One region of the Emticicia sp. W12TSBA100-4 genome, then DNA from elsewhere that is predicted to be linked to it. Evidence: riboswitches for the same ligand, from Rfam matches in the RefSeq annotation. Region 1 holds a riboswitch; the other holds the start of a gene.
The links. A riboswitch is a leader RNA that binds a small molecule or an ion and turns the genes downstream of it on or off. The one in region 1 is predicted to bind cobalamin.
Positions count from the first base shown of each region.

Region 2: linked by a shared signal. The riboswitch ahead of metE (5-methyltetrahydropteroyltriglutamate--homocysteine S-methyltransferase) and the one ahead of ABR854_RS05230 (TonB-dependent receptor plug domain-containing protein) in region 1 are both predicted to bind cobalamin.

Region 1 is NZ_JBELAU010000003.1:298,408-308,632, reverse strand. It holds gene ABR854_RS05235 (YncE family protein) at 1-971, opposite strand, end outside; gene ABR854_RS05230 (TonB-dependent receptor plug domain-containing protein) at 1,108-3,159, opposite strand; cobalamin riboswitch at 3,298-3,547, opposite strand; gene ABR854_RS05225 (helix-turn-helix transcriptional regulator) at 3,685-4,116, opposite strand; gene ABR854_RS05220 (voltage-gated chloride channel family protein) at 5,084-6,379, shown strand; gene ABR854_RS05215 (2,3,4,5-tetrahydropyridine-2,6-dicarboxylate N-succinyltransferase) at 6,504-7,310, opposite strand; gene gap (type I glyceraldehyde-3-phosphate dehydrogenase) at 7,938-8,951, shown strand; gene trmB (tRNA (guanosine(46)-N7)-methyltransferase TrmB) at 9,014-9,673, opposite strand; gene ABR854_RS05200 (bifunctional folylpolyglutamate synthase/dihydrofolate synthase) at 9,804-10,225, opposite strand, start outside.
Region 2 is NZ_JBELAU010000001.1:192,236-202,460, reverse strand. It holds tRNA gene ABR854_RS00960 (tRNA-Glu) at 164-235, opposite strand; tRNA gene ABR854_RS00955 (tRNA-Glu) at 398-469, opposite strand; gene ABR854_RS00950 (M14 metallopeptidase family protein) at 734-3,229, shown strand; gene ABR854_RS00945 (sugar phosphate isomerase/epimerase family protein) at 3,320-4,252, shown strand; gene ABR854_RS00940 (hypothetical protein) at 4,358-4,720, shown strand; gene ABR854_RS00935 (cysteine-rich CWC family protein) at 4,709-4,930, opposite strand; gene ABR854_RS00930 (Dph6-related ATP pyrophosphatase) at 4,927-5,643, opposite strand; gene ABR854_RS00925 (PAS domain-containing protein) at 5,665-6,165, opposite strand; gene metE (5-methyltetrahydropteroyltriglutamate--homocysteine S-methyltransferase) at 6,221-8,509, opposite strand; cobalamin riboswitch at 8,668-8,803, opposite strand; gene ABR854_RS00915 (hypothetical protein) at 8,926-9,828, opposite strand; gene ABR854_RS00910 (heavy-metal-associated domain-containing protein) at 9,913-10,225, opposite strand, start outside.

The DNA.
Region 1 (10,225 bases):
ATAATGTCACTTTCAGTGTCGAAGCCAACAGCTGTAAATGTTCTATTGATAAAAGTTTTGCTTGTGCCAGTAGCAATATCAATTGCATTTACTTCTCCTTTAAGTTTATAACCATCGGCTGCATCATAAAAATTGTAGGTACAATAAAGTGTTTTTTTATCTTTACTGATGCTTAAACTGCTCGGAGATTTTTTATCATTCGTACCAGCTTTCAATTTTGTTTCCACTATTTTAGTCGTTGGATTAAACAACTTCAATTCTTTTTCGGCAATCATCCAAATTTTATTTGACGCATCTAAAGTAAAATTACTTGGATTCGCACCTACTTCAATCGTAGTCGTTACTTCGTCCTTCTGTGTATCAATTACCTTAATTGTTTTCTGACTGCCAACATTACCAACGTAAGCCGTTGTACCAATTACTAAGATACTCTCTGCTCCTTTATCAACTGGAATCTTTTTTGTGATTTTATTAGTGGATAAGTCAAGCACTGCCACGAAGCCTTGTTTGTATGAATAGTCAGGATTAAATGTATCCCAGCAGGTTATGTAGGCTTTGTTAGCTCCTGCCTTAACTACTTTTCTTGGGTTATCTATTTCTCCTTTAATACTTGCTATACTTTTGAATGTACGAGCGTTGACTATTTCAATGGCGTCTTTTCCATCGGTTGAATTATCTACCAATATAATGCCTTTTTCGTCAATCTCTGAATAATCTGTAATACCGCCTGCTATCGAAGTGTTATTCTCTTTTAAGAAAATGTCAGTCGAGGCGGTTTTGCTACTTCTGTTCACTAAAGAGAGCGTTCCGTTATTATCAAAAAAGTTTCCTGAGTTAATAATGAAGACGCCATCATCATAAGGTTGTGCTGGAGTACTTTCTGTTTTCTCGCATGAACTAAATGCGATGGCTGTTAATGAAATTAAACTTAGATTTCTGAGTGTGCGTGTTGATAAAAAATTGTTTGTCATTTTTCTTTGGGCGGGCCTACCGCAATTTTAGTTTGAAAATTTACTATTAATGCTTTTTGACTGTTTGCTGATGTTGAGAATAATGTTGTCTAAAGTTTCTCTATACCGTGATACACTTAGCAGTATATTAGGGCGTCTAATGAAAATTGAATACTGCTGCCAATTGAAAATTGATACCTGGCATCGCATTGCGTTTGACATTCGGATAAACTGTGTTCGTAAGATTATTAGCTTGAAAAATCAAGTTAGCATCTTGCGACATAATTTTGATTTTGTGTGTAAAAGTTGAGTTAAGGATAAAGTATGACGGGAAAGGCTGACCTGAGTGGTCGAAAGTGAAATAGCGTTCAGAATTGAACACCCCTTGTAGGCTGGCATTCCAACGTTTTTTGCTGTAATAAATACTGCCAGAAACCGCATGGCGAGGCACATAGATAAGTTGCTTACCGATGAGGTCTTGAGCATAGACATCATACACTTTTTGTTGTGAAGCATAGGTGAGTGAATATGCCAAAATTAAACCCGCAGTTTTCTGCTGAATGAAATCATTGTATTTGAGAGAAGAACTAAACTCTATTCCTTTGCTCAAAACCTGTTGTAGATTTTCTACCCTATAGTTTTTCTCAGGATTCCAATACGTCCAGTTGTCGATGAGGTTATGGAAAGCATTGACCGAAAAAGAAGATTTGAAATATTGTCCGTGCAGTTGTTTATACTCCAAACCTATTTCTTTATTGAAACCATTTTCTGGTTGAATATCAATATTGCCCAAAACTTTCCAGTACCGTTCGTTTAAAGTAGGAAGTCTATAACTACGAGCTACATTTCCTAAGAACTCCAATTGTTGAGATTTATTCGTAAAAAGATTTAAAATTAATCCAAATGCGGGGGTGAATGGAGCTTTGTATCGACTTGAAAGTGCTTGTCTTAGGTTAAGCGTCGTAATAATTTTATTTGGTTGATTATTCCATTCAAATGATTTACGGATAAGAGCAAATATATCGCCACGGTTTTCATGGATGATATCAGGCCCGTAACCATCAACTCTGGTGGCATAATGAACGAATTCACCACCAGCTCTGACGGTCAAACCGGCGTGGTTTTTATGGCTAATAAAGTCATGTTCGGTTCTTATGATGTATCGGTCAGTTGAGGCATTGCTTGGATTTAAGAAATCACCTTTGCCATAATCTAAAATATCTCTGATGAAACCAAGCTTTATTGAAGTATTATCGAGTTGTGTTCCGCCAATAAATCTTAATGCTTGTGTTTGAGTAATTTCTCTAAAATCAATGATACTCGGTTGAATTGTTAGTTTATTATCAGTAAGCCAAGCATTGAGGTAAATAAGTCGATAGGAAGATTTTTTATTCGTATTAAATCTAAAATATAAATCTTGTACGAGTCCTTTTTGAGTAGTTTCGGAAGGTTCAATAGCGTATTCACGACCATTCCTGTCAATTCTTGATTCATTGAGTGCTGGAGTTTTACCGTCAAAGTTTCGGATGTTTCCACCATAGAAAAGTGTTTTTCCGTTGAGGACGCCATTTTTATAGATTTTGCTGAAGCGTAATCCTGCATTCAGATTTCCACTTCTAAAACTTCCGTATTGTCCGCCAACCACTGCATTCACTCCTTTGTTGTTCCAGTTAGGTACAGAGCTTAGTAAAATGCTTCCTCCAACTGCATCGCTACCCACACAACTTGCCGACGAACCATACTGAATAGCCATTTGGTCGAAACCCATTAGTGGGATTGTAGATAAATCTGATAGCCCGACTGTTGGTGAATTGATGTTTAGACCGTTCCAAAGTACTGCTGTATGATTTGCAGAGGTTCCTCGAAAAGAGATGGTTGTGAGCTGGCCAGAGCCGTAAGATTTTAGGGCTATGGGTGCTTGGAACTGCAAAAAATCTGACAAGTTTTGGTACTGAAATCGAGCCAAATTTATGGAGTCAATCTTCTGTACTTTTAATCCCGCCATGAATTTTTCTGGCGAAAATCCGAACACCTGAACTTCGTTTAATTGCTTACAATCCTTGCAATCGGGTGATGAAATTTCTTGAGAAAAAGCCCCTACTGAGATACCAAAACTCCAGCCCAAAAGTAAAATTTTGGGAATATTATTCTGGCTTTTTTGGGCCAGTTTCTTGATACGCCGTAAGGCAGCGTTCGCAGGATTTTGCATTTGAAAATAGAATAAAATTATTCTTCAAAAAGCACACTTCAAACCCAAATAAAGGTTAGTCAAGTCGGTGCTTTTCGACTAATAAAAAACAAGGATTTTGAAAATGATTCGCAACATTGCTCTTCCTCCGAAAGCAAATGATACATACGAAATACGGCAGGTCTCCTGACTCACCTCACTGATTGCGACACCTTCCCGCTTGGTTAGAAGCAGTGGTAAAGCTAAGTATGCCATAGACAAGGCAATCAGTTTTCAGAACCGAAATTCTGAGGAGGTTTACAGTTGCGGGGACAGTTCTCGATTGGAGCATTACTGCTGGACGAGATTCCCTATTAAGCTAAAAGCAAAAAGAAGTTTTACCGATAGCACCGTAATTCATAAACAAAGGTAATAGAATAAAATTGATTCTGAAAACAGAAGATATGATTTGTAATTGTAGAGGATAAAAAAACGGCCAAAACAAACGTAATGTGTTTTGGCCGTTAAGACATTTTATAATGAATCTCAATTTGGGATAATATTTTTTCAGTTGGTCTTGAACTCCTGAATTGTTCCATCTGTAAAGACAACCATGATACGAGCAATGCTTCCATGGTTTTGGTTCAGATTTGACAAAATGGCAGGATTCAGATTTTGTTGTGCTGTATTAAGCTCTGGCATTTTTCTTTCATTCGATTCTCGTGGCGAATACTCTGGGCGTTTTATGCTCGTAAGTGCTTGATTACCAGATACTTGAGTGGGTGTTTTAATCGTTGTTTCATCTTCTTCCAAAAACCAATTGAAACCTAATTCGGGGTATCTACGGTACATTTTCTGTACAATTTCCAAACTTGGCTTGTTTCTATCAGATAAAATGTGTGAAATACTCGGACGAGGCACACCTATCTCGTCAGCAAACTTGGTGGATGTTAAATCTTGCTCACTTATGAAGCGTCTGATCTTTTCGTTGAGGTTCATTTTGTCACAAAGTTAAATTATGAATTTTACATAATGAAACAGTATAAAAGAGTAAATAGTTACAATTATAAACTGATTATGTACAAATATAAATTGTTTGAGATTGTAAACCAAATACTTTTGTAAATATATTTTTATATTTGTAAATAGAGGCTGTTTACAGGGTGTTTACAAATATTAACCAATTGATTATCAGTTGTTTATATTGTATTTTAGGTGCTTTCGTAATTTTTAAAAGTTGGCTCAAGTAAAGTCCAGATTCTCGATTTGAATTTTGTGAAATTGAGAATAATAGCAATTATTTGATTTAAATGAACAATATGAGAGAAAGTACATAAGTAAATAAAATTTAAAAATAATTGCCAAATGTTTTGTTTTTAATACAAATGTCTTTATCTTTGTAAACACAAACTCAGAGGTATTAACAAGTGCTTTTCTAAATAAATTAAAAAACTATCGGCTTACGTTGCTTTTCTAATTAAAAGAATTTTAAGAAAAATTTAAGTAAAGGTTTACATTGAGGGTAGCAATACCAACAATTTGGGATTCAATCGTCATAAACTCCTATCTTTCTGAGGTAGGAGTTTTTATTTTACTAACGATCTATTCTTTACTTAATCTGTCATTTTGTCTTTCATGTTTGTATTTGCTGCCTATTATTCCATGCAAATTAATAATCGTCAGATTCGTCTATTTGCCTTCGGATTCGCAAAAAATATTTCTGGCTTAATCTAAACATGTGTTTTTTGGTACTTCTGGATTTTGATGTAGCGACGTATTCGCCATTATTTTACCCGACTCATTCGCAACACCTAACAAATTACTCGTAATTTAGAGCGAGCGTTGAAATACGGGTAAAAATGAACTACATATTCGCCAATTAACTACCCAACGCATTCGCAACAAAAACTTTTTAATTTATAATCTAAGTCTTCTCCCCTACACAGGAGAGATTAAACAGAACTATATGGTAAAGAACAATAATACAAGAGAGCAGATAGAACTAATACGACATATATTCCGAAGCATTTTATTGGTTACACCCGTTGCTGTTGTAATTGGATTGTTAGTTGCATTTTTTTTGTGGATGCTTGATTTTGCAACTGAACTTAGATGGAATAATAATTGGCTGATTTATCTATTACCGTTATCAGGGATTGTAATCACGATGTTATATCAGTTTTATGGAAAAGGCACAGAGGCTGGAAACAATTTAATCATTAATGAGATACACGAAAGCACTGAAAATGGGGTTCCTTTGAGAATGACACCTATCATTATTTTCACCACAGTCTTTACTCATTTGTTTGGTGGTTCGGCTGGCAGAGAAGGAACGGCAGTTCAAATTGGTGGAAGTATTGCTTCTTTTTTTTCGAGAATCATTAGACTTTCAAAAAGTGATAATAGCGTATTGCTCATGGCTGGAATTGCAGCAGGTTTTGGGGCAGTTTTTGGAACCCCAATTGCAGGAGCAGTTTTTGCCTTAGAAGTTTTATCTATTGGGCGTATCAAGTATGATGCTTTATTGCCGTGTCTGTTTGCTGCTATCGTGGCCGATGTTGTTTGTACTGCCTGTGGAATTACGCATACAGAATATTATATCAACTATCATCAATCTGTTTCGTGGTTAAAACCTTCTGTTGATTTTGTTTTGGTTGCAAAAGTTACATTATCAGGTATTGCCTTTGGTTTAGTAGCCATGCTGTTTGTGAAAACCTCAGATATGATTAAAGAAACAAGTAGTAAGTTTATCAAACTAAAATGGATTCTACCCATTGTTGGCGGAGGATTAGTTTTAGCGATAAGTTATTTGCTTGGCACAACTGATTATCTTGGATTGGGTGTAAAGACTCAAAGTGGAAGTGGTGTTAGTATTGTATCAGCATTTAATAAAGATGGTGTAGAGGCATTTAGTTGGTTTTGGAAATTGTTACTTACTGCAATTACCCTAAGTATGGGCTTTAAGGGTGGAGAAGTAACACCTCTTTTCTTCATTGGAGCAACTCTGGGGAATACATTGGCTGTTTTGTTAGGTTGTCCGATTGACCTTTTGGCGGGATTAGGCTTTATTGCGGTCTTTGCCGCTGCTACCAATACTCCTTTGGCAAGTATCATACTTGGAGTTGAATTATTTGGCGGTGAATATATCCTGTTTTACGCTATTTCATGTGTTGTGGCGTATTATTTTAGTGGCAGTAAGGGAATTTATCACTCGCAGCGTGTAGAGGTCTCTAAGAGCTTAAAAATGAATAAGACAGAGTAAGTTGAAGAGGATAATATATATGTTTTTGGTAAATAGACAGCATTAATCAAAAATGCCCATTCAAATTAGTTTGAATGGGCATTTTGTGTTTGTTATTGGTATCAGATAATTCGTTGTTTTTATCTTAAACCGAAACATTATTTTCTCTTAAAGCTTCATTGAGTGATGTTTTTAAGTCAGTGCTTGCCTTTCTTTGGCCAATAATTAAAGCACACGGAACTCCAAACTCTCCAGCAGGATATTTTTTTGGTAACATTCCTGGAATAACAACAGAGTTATCAGGTACATATCCAATATATTCAGTACCAGTATTTACATCAATTATCTTTGAACTGCCTGTAATTGTTACACCAGCACCAAGAACTGCTCTTTTTCCAACTCTTGCACCTTCTACAACGATGCATCTTGAACCAATAAATGCACCATCTTCGATAATTACTGGTGAAGCCTGAGGTGGTTCAAGCACTCCACCGATACCAACGCCACCACTAAGGTGAACATCTTTACCGATTTGAGCACAACTTCCTACTGTCGCCCAAGTGTCAACCATTGTACCACTATCCACATAAGCTCCTATATTTACATAAGATGGCATCATGATAACACCTTTTGCTAAAAAAGCACCATAACGAGCCACGGCTGGAGGTACAACTCGTACACCTAATTTATCGTAGCCAGTTTTTAGTTTCATTTTATCGTGGTATTCAAAAATACCAACTTCTTGTACCGACATTTGTTGCATTGGGAAGTAGAGGATAATAGCTTTCTTTACCCAGTCATTAGTTTGCCATCCATCTGCTGTTGGCTCAGCCACTCTAAGTTCTCCTTTATCAACCAAATCAACTATTTCTTTAATAGTATCTTGTGTACTTTGTTCTTTTAATAATTCACGGTTATCCCATGCTTGTTCGATGATTTCTCTTTGATTCATTATAAAATAAGTATATAAAGTATTTGTTTGCTTTATTTGGTGTAAATGGTTAATTATAAGGTGTTTACGTGTTTAGTTTAAGGTTTTTTTAAGTTTTATATTTATTTAAAATCCTTGTACTTTTCTAAGGCAAATAAAATTTGGCAGATATTAAGATATCCTTTGTTTTGATCTAAATTTATAATACTCAAAGATACATAGGTAGAAGTTTATTTGCAAGTAGAGAGTGTATTTAATAATGGTTATTGAGGAGGATAAAGACTCCTTCCCTACCTTCCACCATCTGGGATTAATAAACTTTGTATAATGATAGTCAATTTAAAACTTTGAAAATAAGCTAAGGCTGCTATTTTAAAGTTAAATACTTTAGTAAGGAGGCGAAATATATAGAATTTATACTCGACATTGTGAATGAAAGAGTAAAATATTACTATATATTTTAGCAATTTTTGCTAAAATATAATTGAGTTTTTAGTTAGTAATACTAATTATATTAGTATTTATATTTTGTATTACTAACCAAGGATTACAAATATATGATTCTAAACTTCTTAATCGTTTTATATTTATATTTCACAATAAATTTATTAACTTGCATCGTATTACTTAAACCAAAATTTTACGTAAATGTCAAAAGTTAAAGTAGCAATTAATGGATTCGGACGTATCGGTAAATTAGCCTATCGTCAAATTTATAACATGGAAGGAATTGATGTAGTAGCAATCAATGACTTAACAAGTCCTTCTACACTCGCTCATTTATTAAAGTATGATAGTGCTCAAGGAAGATTTAACGCTACTGTTACATCGACTGAAAATAGCATTATTGTTAATGGTGATGAAATCAGAATTTATGCTCAAAAAAATCCAGCGGATATTCCTTGGGGAGAGCATGATGTTGATGTAGTATTGGAATGTACAGGTTTTTTTACTGATAAAGATAAAGCTGCTGCTCACTTAACTGCTGGTGCAAAAAGAGTTATTATCAGTGCCCCTGCAACTGGCGATTTGAAAACAATCGTTTTCAATGTAAATCATAATATCTTAGATGGTAGTGAAACAATCATTAGCTGTGCAAGTTGTACTACTAACTGTTTAGCTCCAATGGCTAAAGTATTGAATGATAGCTTTGGAATTGTAGCTGGTAGCATGACAACAGTTCACGCTTATACTAACGATCAAAATACGCTCGATGCTCCTCATGCTAAAGGTGATTTACGTAGAGCAAGAGCTGCTGCTGCTAATATCATCCCTAATAGTACTGGTGCGGCAAAAGCAATTGGTTTAGTTTTACCAGAATTGAAAGGTAAATTAGACGGTGGTGCTCAGCGTGTTCCAACAATTACTGGTAGCTTGACAGAATTGACTTGTATTTTGAGCAAAAAAGTTACGCTTGATGAAGTAAATGATGCAATGAAAGCAGCCGCAACTGAAAGTTTTGGATACAACACTGACGAAATCGTTAGTAGCGATATTATCGGAACAACTTTCGGTAGCTTATTTGATGCCACACAAACTAAAGTTGTAACGGTTGGTGATAGCCAATTAGTAAAAACTGTTAGCTGGTATGACAACGAAATGAGTTATGTAAGTCAACTTGTAAGAACTGTTAAGTATTTTGCAACATTGATTTCAAAATAATTTGTAGTCTCTGGACTACTTATAATAAAAAAAAGGGCTTTTACAGCCCTTTTTTTTATTACTTATTTTCGATTTTTAGACGCTAAATAATTGATTTTATACCCTTTAGAAACAAACAATTTTTCATAATGAGTCTCAATTCCGAAGTGTTCGGCAAGTAACGGTGAAGTATATAAATCGGTTGTCTGCCTTAAAATTTCAAATCCAGCTGCTGGAATAGTATCGAGAGAGTACTCAAAAAGAGGGTAATTATCAGTTTTGAAAAAGAAATCTCCATCATTTTTTAGGACTTTTTTATAAAGACCTAAATAGCGACTGTTAGTAAGACGTTTCCGTTCTTCTTTATCTCGTGGTTGAGGGTCGGGATGAATTAACCAAATCTCGTCAACTTCGTTATCTTCAAAAAACTCTTCTAAAAAAGCCATTGAAGTTCGCAAAAAAGCGATATTTGTGAGTCCCCAATCATTGGCACGTTTACTCCCACGAGCAATTCTGTCGCCTTTTATATCAATTCCAATGAAATTTTTATCAGAAAATTCTTTTGCTAAACCAGTTGTATATTCTCCTTTACCACAGGCCAGTTCAAGAACAATTGGATTAGAATTTTTGAAATATTTTTCTCTCCATTTCCCTTTGATGGTAGTGTATAATTCTTTGCCTCTTTCGACAACATTTTCAGATTCTGCATTATGCTGAAATCTTGGTAATTTTCTTCTTGCCACTCTCCTACTTTATTTACAAATTATTAATTATCAAACACTTATATACTTTTTCTTATAATACTTTTAGTATTTATATTTAAAATAATTTTATTAAATTAAATATACTTTTAATAAAACTATACATTTTAAATTATATCTCATCTAACTCGGCTACAACGTAAGTACTTCCACCTACATAAATAAAATCATCTTTTTGAGCCAAATTCTTAACAAATTCAAGTGCTTCATTCACGCTGAGAATTGAATAGCCTGATAATCCATGCGAATCAGCTATTTTTATCAAATTCTCAGCGGGCGTAAAACGGGGGTTTTTAGCTTGACAAAAATAGTAAATTCCATCTTTTGGAAATAAATCAAGAATTTCATCTATGTTTTTATCTTTCACAAAGCCAAGAATAAAATACTTATTCTTAACTTTAAGCTTTGAGATTTGAGCTAAAACACTTTTTATTCCATTCTCGTTGTGACCAGTATCACAAATGGTCAATGGAGATTCTGATAAGATTTGCCATCTGCCTTTCAAACCAGTTAAATCTACAACATTTGAAATAC
Region 2 (10,225 bases), on a different contig from region 1:
TTTATTGTCAGATACGAGAATAGATCAAGCAAGGTTGCAGAAGTGATGAAAACTTTTTTATAAAAATTTAAGAAGGAGTGAAATTGAAGATAGCATTAAAAGAAAACGCCCGATAATTAGAAAATTATCAGGCGTTAACGATTTTTTAATCGCAGCGACTTCGTGACCCTACGGGGAATCGAACCCCGGTTTAATCCGTGAAAGGGACTTGTCCTAACCGCTAGACGATAGGGCCGACTGGTTCCATATTATCGTCTGCGATTGTAAATCGTGGTGCAAAAGTACAATAAATATTTCAAATTACAATGACCTAAAATGTAGTACCCCTGCATAAAAAGCAAAATGCTCAATAATCAGTGATTATTGAGCATAAATTCGTCAAATCGCAGCGATTTCGTGACCCTACGGGGAATCGAACCCCGGTTTAATCCGTGAAAGGGACTTGTCCTAACCGCTAGACGATAGGGCCGACTGGTTCCATTTATCGTCTGCGTTAGCGAATTGTGGTGCAAAAGTACGGCAATAATTTTAATGTGCAATAGCACACTTCAAAAAAAGTTTAAAATAAGAAAAATTCTTGCAAAAGTCATATATAAAAACAAAAACATCATATTTTCAAGGCTAAAAAGAAAATAATCATAATTTTTATGAAATACTTTGCCTGACCTTCGCAAATCATTTTTCTCTTCTCTATCTTTGAAGAATCTTAACACTTCAAAACATTCATTGTCTAATGAGAAAGATTTCTTATTGTTTTTTCTTATTTCTTAGTTTTCTAAACTTATCAGCCCAAACAACCAAAACTCCTGACGAATTTTTGGGGTATAAACTCGGCACAAAATTCAGCTTTCATCACCGCATCGTTGATTATGTGAGATATGTAGCGGCACAAAACCCAACGCAAGTCAAAACCATTGACTATGGAATGACATTTGAAGGTCGCCCGTTGATGGTAGCTATAATCGCTTCTCCAGAAAACTTAGCCAAGATTGAAGAAATTCGTACCAATAACTTGAAAAGTATCGGCCTCATGGAAGGCAAGCCAACGGGCAAAGTTCCTGCCATTGCTTGGTTGAGTTATAATGTACATGGTAATGAAGCCGTAAGTTCAGAAGCTGTTTTGCAGGTTTTATATGAGCTTTTGAATAGAAATAATACAACTACTCAAAACGTATTGAAAAATACAGTTGTAATCCTCGACCCGTGTATCAACCCTGATGGCCGTGACCGATATGCTCAATGGTATAATCGTGTGGCAAATCAAGGCGGAAACCCCGCTCCTTTTGCTATCGAACACCGTGAACCGTGGCCAGGTGGACGTTTCTCGCATTATATTTTCGACCCCAACCGTGACTGGGCTTGGCAAACACAAGAAATTTCGCAACAACGAGTGAAACTTTATAACCAATGGATGCCACATCTGCACGCCGATTTTCACGAAATGGGCTATAATACACCGTATTACTTCCCGCCATCAGCAAAACCTTATCACGAAGATTTGAGCAAATGGCAACGTGAATTTCAACAAACGTTGGGCGAATTCAATAAAAAATATTTCGACAAAAATTACTGGTTATATTTCTCGAAAGAAAACTACGACTTGCTTTATCCAAGCTATGGCGATACTTATCCTTCGTATAACGGAGCAATCGGTATGACTTATGAGCAAGGTGGTGGCGGTGCTGCTGGTTTGGCGATTGCCAAAGAAGATGGCGATACACTTACGCTAACGCAACGTATTTCGCATCATTTTGCTACAAGTATGGGGTCGTTGGAAGCTATTTCGAGTCGTGCTGATAAAACGGTGGATGAATTTACCAAGTTTTTTACCGACAAAACTGCCAATGGTTACGGCACTTACAAATCGTTTGTAATGAAAACCAAAGGTGATGAAGCGAAGGTTCAGGCCTTGACGAGCCTTCTGGATAAACTCCAAATCAATTATGGTTTTGCAGCTAAAGAATCTACGGCAACTGGTTTTGGTTATCAAAGCTTGAAAGACGAGAGCTTCAAAATAGAAACTAATGATTTGATTATCAGCACCTATCAACCAAAAGGAACATTTGTAAAGATTTTGTTTGAACCCAAAACAGCCCTCGAAGACTCGGTAACTTATGACCTCACAACTTGGTCGTTGGCGTATGGTTACGGTTTAAAGGCTTTCGCTACCAAAGAAAAATTAGCAGTAGGTAACTCGCAAATGACAAGCGTTAAACAAGCAAGCATAGAAGGCAAACCTTATGCGTATGTAGCAGCATGGAAATCGTTTGAAGATGTAAAGTTTTTATCGAAAGTTTTGGCAGCGGGCATCAAAGTAAGATTCAACGAAAATCCGTTCGAGATTGACGGTAAAAAATTTGATGCGGGTTCGTTGATTATTACTCGCACCAATAATGAGCGAATGGGAGATAAATTCGATAAAACGATTTTATCAGCCGCTAAAGAATTTAATATCAATCTTTTAGGCACTACTTCAGGCATGGTTATGAGCGGAAATGATTTCGGTTCTGGTTCAGTAAATGTACTTAAAAATCCAAGAGTTGCTTTGATTGCGGGTGATGGTGTAGTTTCAACGGCTTTTGGCGAAGTTTGGCATTTCTTCGAGCAGCAAATCAAATACCCGATTACGGTAATTGAGGGAAGTTCGTTTTCAAGAGTACCACTTGAGCAACTTGATGTAATTGTTTTGGCTGATGGTAGTTATGACCGAATTTTTGGTAATGGCGATGCTTTGAAAAAATGGATTCAAAACGGTGGAAAAGTAATTGCTCTCGAAGGTGCAACTGGCTATTTTGCCGATAAAGATGGGTATGCTTTGAAACGTAAAAAAGATGCTTCAGCAAACGATAAAGCCGAACTCAAAACCTATGGTACTCGTGAGCGTGAGGGAATCATGGAGCAAATTCCAGGAGCTATTTTTAAGGTAGAAATTGACAAAACGCATCCACTCGGCTACGGCACAGATGGTTTTTATTATGCACTCGTGCGTGATGTTTATAACTATGATTACATGAAAGATGGTTGGAATGTAGGGTATATCAAAGAAAACAATCATATAACTGGTTTTGCAGGAAAAATTGCGAAAGAAAAAATGAAAAATACGCTAACTTTCGGTGTGCAAGAAATGGGGCGTGGAAAAATTGTTTACATGGCCGATTCTCCACTTTTCAGAGGTTTTTGGTATTCGGGTAAATTGATTTTTGGTAATGCTCTATTTACTGTGAATTAGACACGAGATGCGAGATTGGAGATACGAGATGAAAAAATCTCAATTCTTGTATCTCCAATCTCGCTTCTCACTTCTCAACTCTATAAAACTATGAACAACACTCGACGCTCGTTTCTGAAAACAGTGCCATTGGCAGGTGCAGCGGCTTTCTCAAGTCCAGTTTTTGCTGAAACACCTCAACCAACTACTAAAACCGCCAGCCGAATAAAACTCAGTGTGTCGAGTTATTCGTATTGGCATTTTAAAGGTGATAAATTCCCGATTGAAAAAGTAATTGACGAAGCAGCAAAACTCGGACTCGACGGCATTGATGTACTTCACCGACAAATGGACGGCGAAGAAAATGCTTATTTGCAGAAACTAAAAAAACACGCTTTCGTAAATGGAATTGCCATGACTTGTTTGTCGATTCACCAAGGTTTTGTTTCGCCCGATAAGGCAGTTTTGAAACAACACATTGACCATACTATTCATTGCCTTGAATTGGCCTACAAAATGGGGATTCCGTGTATGCGTTTGAATACGGGTCGTTGGGGAACTATCAAATCTTTCGATGATTTTATGGCCAAGCGAGGCATCGAACCTGCCATTGAGGGCTACACCGAAGATGAAGCTTTCAAATGGTGCATTGATAGTATTCAGCAGTGCATGAAAAAAGCCGAAGAATGTGGAATTTTGCTGGCTCTCGAAAACCACTGGGGACTTGGCTCAACTCCCGAAGGAATGCTTCGTATCAAAAATGCCATTGATTCGCCGTGGTTGGGGCTATTGATGGACACGGGTAATTTCTTAGAAAATCCTTATGACAAACTGGAGAAAATTGCCCCACAAACCAACTTCGTACAAGCCAAAACTTATTACGGTGGTGGCGAATGGTATTCGCTTGATTTAGATTACAAACGCATTGTTGATATTTTGAAAAAAGTAAATTATCAAGGATATATTTCGATTGAGTTTGAAGGAAAAGAAGACCCTAAATCGGGCGTTCAGAAAAGTGTTGATTTATTGAGAAAATACATATAAAACGATGTCCGATGATGGATATTCGATGTTGGGTGTTTTGATTTTGTAAATAAACCCAAGCCTCGAACATCGAATATCAAACATCAAGCATCCAGCATCAAAATAATGAGTTACAATATTCAAGTTTACACAGCCAAAACAATGTTGGCCGAAATGGAGGCCGAATCGGAGGATTTTTTCGATAATGATAAAAATCTGATTCCTTTCACAGAAAAGCAAATTCAGGTTTTAAAAGAACGTCTTTTAGAACAAAATTTTGAAATATCGAAAGAAGATAAAAAAGGCATTACTTTCAAAAACGATAATTTTGAAGGCATGAGAGCCATTCTGACTTCCAACGCTTTATACTTGCGTTCGAGCTTCGATGATGCTTTTGAAATAGGCATGATGGCGTCTGAATTGGCCGATTCGGGCGAATTTGCCAAATACGACCCTCAAGCTGATGGTTGGGAAGTTTTAGGCGAGTAATTGCTTGGCTTGGTATTCTTGCTGAAGTTCTTTCAAACACGAAAGACACAAACACGCTCCATCAAAATCCCAAACGGTTATTTCTCTGATATACTGCGTTTCATCGAATGTAAGGCGAGTATTTTGGCAGTCGCACCGACTGGCGTTATTTGCCTTACACGTAAAAATATTTCCACAGCGTGGGCAGCTATCGGGTGCGTGTTTGTTCATTTGGGCAATAAATCGGTAAAATAGTAGGTAGAAATGTGTTCGTTTCCGTCAGAATCTTTAAAATTATACGTTTTATCAACGGTTTCGCCAAGTTCAAAACCAATTGTTTGCTTGAAATAAGGTGCTTCGTAAACAAACGTATGAAATTCACCGTTTTCGCCACAGGGGTCTATATTTGCGGGAAGTTCTTTGATAAAGTCTCGGTCGAGGATTTTTCCGCAAAAAGATTTATCCAGTACATTTCCATTGACACTCACTACAATAGTTTTGAAGCCTAAATCCCAAAACTCAGCCAAAAGTTCGAGCGAAGGGCGTTTCCAGATTGGAAAAACACCTCTCATGCCAAGCATAGTCAAACGTTCTTCTCGATGCTGACGCAAATCTTCTAAGAAAATATCTCCAAAAATCGAGTATTCAATACCTTTTTCTACCATTGGCCTAAGCATTGCTGCCATTTGGGCATGGTATTCTTCCATCGAAACAGTTTCTGAAAGGCGAACTTTTACTAATTCCAATCCAATACTTTCAGCTTGTTTGTCGAGCAGTTCTTCACGCACACCGTGCATAGATACACGCCCGAAAGCATCGTTTACCGTTGTTAGCAAACTCTGAACATCATAGTTTTTATCTTTCAAAACATGGTAAAGCGACAAAGCAGAGTCTTTCCCGCCCGACCAATTCATCAATGCTTTTTTCGGTGACTTTGTCTGCATGATTTGTGTATTTTCGTTTACTCAGCAAACCTCTTTTTCAAGTGCTAAAAAATGGGTAAAGTTGCCTGAATCATTCATCAGCGGAAAAATTTCGATGTTGCAATTATAAACTTCTCCGTTTTTTCGATAATTGATAACCTTGGCTTTTAATGACTCAAATTTTTGTAGATTTTCACGAATTTTATTTCTACTTTTTTCATCTGTTTTTTCTCCTTGCAGCATCATCGGCTTATTACCAATCAATTCTTCTTCCGAATATCCTGTTAGTTTCACAAAATTATGACTTATCCAAATGATTTCTCGTTCTAAATTCGTGATAATTATCGAATAGTTTTCAAGCAAAAAATCTCGAAAAGGCAAATCTACCTGCCAAGAAAACTGCTTTTTCAAGGTTTCTATTTTTTTCAAATCTTCGGCAATATCTATTTGCTTTTGCAACAACGGATGAGCAATTCCCCAGCTATGCAAAGGCACATTTGCACCTGTTCTCTTCTGTCGTGATAATCCCGAAACAAAATCCATCTATCTATTTTTTAAAGTTAGGTTTGGCCACCAGTGCAGCCAAACCAGTTGAAATTTAAGCAAATTCAGTCACTCGTTCTCTTACTCGCTGAGCCGCCTCAATCATATTTCTAAGTGCCTGTTCGGTTTCTGGCCATTTACGGGTCTTCAGTCCACAATCGGGGTTCACCCAAAGGTTTTCGGCTGGTAAAACCTCCATCGCTTTTAGCAATAAAACTTCCATTTCTTCTACACTTGGCACCCGTGGACTATGAATATCATATACACCTGGCCCAATTTCGTTAGGATAATTGAATTTAGCAAATGCTTCGAGCAATTCCATTTGCGAGCGAGAGGTTTCAATCGTAATCACATCGGCATCCATTTCGGCAATATTTTCGATAATGTCATTAAATTCAGAATAACACATGTGAGTATGAATCTGAGTTTCGTCTTGCACACCCGAGGCCGAAATTCTGAACGCATCAATGGCATTTTTTAGATACGCTGCTCGTTTGGCTTGACGCAACGGAAGCCCCTCACGCAAAGCAGCTTCATCAATCTGAATGATTTTGATGCCAGCTCTCTCCAAATCAACCACTTCGTCACGAATTGCCCACGCAATCTGCATCATGGTTGTACTACGTGGCTGGTCATCTCGCACAAACGACCATTGCAAAATCGTAATTGGCCCAGTAAGCATTCCTTTCATGGGCTTTTGGGTCAGCGACTGAGCGTATTTGCTCCATTCTACTGTCATTGCAGTTTTTCGTTCGATATCGCCAAAAATGATGGGAGGTTTCACACATCGAGAACCATAACTCTGCACCCAACCATTTTCAGAAAATACAAAACCGCTGAGGAGTTCGCCAAAATATTCGACCATATCATTTCGCTCAAATTCGCCATGAACCAGCACATCGAAGCCTAATTCTTCTTGCCAAGCCACCACTTTTTGTGTGTGCAGTTTAATGAATTCGTTGTATTGAGCAACCGAAATTTCGCCCTTCTTAAATTTTGCTCGAATGGCACGAATTTCGTCAGTTTGTGGAAATGAACCAATGGTTGTAGTCGGAAAAAGCGGTAAACTTAAAATGCTTTTTTGCAAGCGTTGACGCTCCAAAAATGGGCTTTTTCTATCTAAATCACTTGGTTTAACATCGTTTACTCTATTTTTTACGTGTGATTTGTGAATCAAAGTCGAAGTTTGTCGTCGTTGAATTGACGCTTGATTTTTGGTAAGACATTCAATGTTTTGATTAACAACGACTTCATAAATTTCAGTTATTTCGATGAGTTTTTGTTGAGCAAAAGCCAACCAATCTTTTATTTCGGCCGAAATTTTTGTTTCGTTTTCCAAGTTACACGGCGTATGAATAAGTGAACACGATGGAGCAAGCATCACTCTATTTGTACCCAACGTTTTTATTGCTTTTTCAACAATAGGAATAACTTTTTTATAGTCGGTTTTCCAGATATTTCGGCCGTCAATCAAGCCAAGCGATAATGTAAAATCTTTAGGAATTTTGGGTAAAATTTCTTCTAACTGCTCGGGACATCTGACCAAATCAAGGTGCAATGCACAAATCGGAAGATTCAAAGCAGCAAGGATATTCTCCTGCAAGCCATCGAAATAAGTAGCCAATAAAATTTTGAGTGCAGGAAATTCTTTGCGAATGGTTTGATAAACGACTCTTAAAGCATCTTTGGTTTGGTAATTAATATCCAAAGCCAAGAATGGCTCGTCGAACTGAATCCACTCTGCACCTTCGTTAACGAGGCGGGCGACTAAATCACTATAAACTGGCAGAAGTCGGTCGAGCAAAGAGAGTTTATCGAATCCTTCCTCTTTTTCTTTACCAAGCAAAAGATAACTTACGGGCCCAATAATGACTGGTTTTGTAATAATTTCCCCATTTTTTGCTTCTCGAAACTCATTAATTATTTTTTCGGCGTTGAGTTTGAAGGTCTGAAAACGAGTAAATTCTGGTACAATGTAATGATAGTTGGTATCGAACCACTTGGTCATTTCCATTGCTTTGAGGTCGAAACCATTTTGTTGATAGCCTCTGGCCATTGCAAAGTACTGGTCAGCTTCGGGCAAGTGTTTCAGTACTTCAAAACGTTGAGGAATTACTCCAAACATCAAGCTGTGGTCTAAAACGTGGTCATAGAACGAGAAATCATTGCTTGGAATTAGGTCAATGCTCAATTCTCGCTGCAATTTCCAGTTTTCGATTCTGATTTTTTTCCCAACTTCAAGTAATTCTGAAAGAGAACTTTTGCCTGACCAGTAGGATTCACAGGCTTTTTTGAGTTGTCGATGGCTTCCGATGCGTGGGAAACCGAGGTTGTTTTTTAGCATACTGTTAAAGAGTTTGAGTGAAACAAAAGAGTTTTTAGAAAACCATTTGTTCATTTCCTAACGGTATGCTTTCACACTAAGATAGCAAGGAATAGCACTCGTAGCTCATGAGCGTACAAGCGAAATATGCCTGACCAATGCCTTATTCGTGAAAGCATTTTGTCGATACGTAGTTGGCAAGTATCCCGACTTAGAGGTAAAACCCTCAATACGGTTGCACGTCAGCTCGTGATTCTCACACGATTCCTTTTTAATACTACCTCATCAGTAGTAACCAAAAACGCTTTTATTGAAAGAACGCCCAAAGATAATAACGAATTTTATTATTCAGATATATAATCTATAATTTTTAAATAAATTAGAATATTTATCTAAAATATTTACAAATAAAGCAATTTTTATCTACATAAGGATATTTAAAAGCCTACTGTCAGAAAAACCGAAGATTGCGGTCGAGTTTTGAGTTCTCCACCACCTAAGTTTTGAACGAGAGGTTCTTGAAAAGTAAATCCAGCCGTAAACGCTTTGTAATAGGCTTGAACTCCAAGGCTACCGAGCAAAGTATAGCCTCCTGTTTGAGAATTTAGTACGCCATCTTTGCGGTCCTTAAAACCATAATCAATCGTAGAGCCGATATTTGGCATAATAGAAAGATGCCCGAAGTTTTTTGTATAAAAAGCTGTGATGGAAGCACTTAGTCGATTGCCGAATTTATAATACTCATTGCTCTTGGTCGAAATCCTCCCTCCTACTTCGGTGTTTAAACCCAATTTTTTATAACGAACAGTGTGAATGGCACTCAACAAAAAATCAGTACTACCCGTACCCAACTGAAAATTGGGGTTTACGGCTTCGCCACCATAACCATATTCAAACTTGCCAGTTGGGAGTTTTACTCCTCCACCAATCATTAAATTATGGTAGATTCCACTGGTATTAGTCGAATCCAGAAAAGTGTTTAACACATTATAATGAGCCAAAATTGTTGCATCACCCACGCCGTTTTTTCGCTCTTCAGTACCCGAATAAAGCAAGGTTTGTTGGTTATCGTTGTAAGGCAAAAATGCCATTACTTGCAAATTTTTGACGGGATAAAAACGTCCCCAAACTTCGAGTGTTTGGTAATCTTCTTTAGTTTTTAATAATTGGCTATTGAGGTGCGAATCGAAGCTCCGTAAACGATAACGCAGACCTACAAATTGGCTGCCCGAGCGAGGCAAAAGTCCAACAAATGAACTTCCGTTTGCACAACCACACAAATCGCAGGCCGACGCTGATAAACTACTGATTAGTAGCGTTATATATAGTAATTTCTTCATTATGTTTCGTTGCGGCACAAGTTTTCAACTTCTGTGTTTAGAAAATTTTATTACTCAATCACAAGTTAGAAACTTGTGCTACTTTTATTTACAAATAGTTGTGTCCATTAGGCAGCAATCTCGCAGACGTTCTCGTTTATAAATATCGGCTTTCAACTCGTCAGCGTCAAAGCCGATTGAGGCGATGTATTTTTTCAAATTGGCAAGGTTTGTTTTGCTCGAATCAAATTTGATAATAATTTGCTTTTTCTCAACATCAACTATTACGTCTTTCACTCCTTTTTCAAAGACAATATTTCTACCTAAATTGTATTTGCATTTTTCGCATACTCGGTTGGTATTCACAACAGCAGATACAGGCTTATCAAAAACATTTGCACAAATACCTGATAATGAA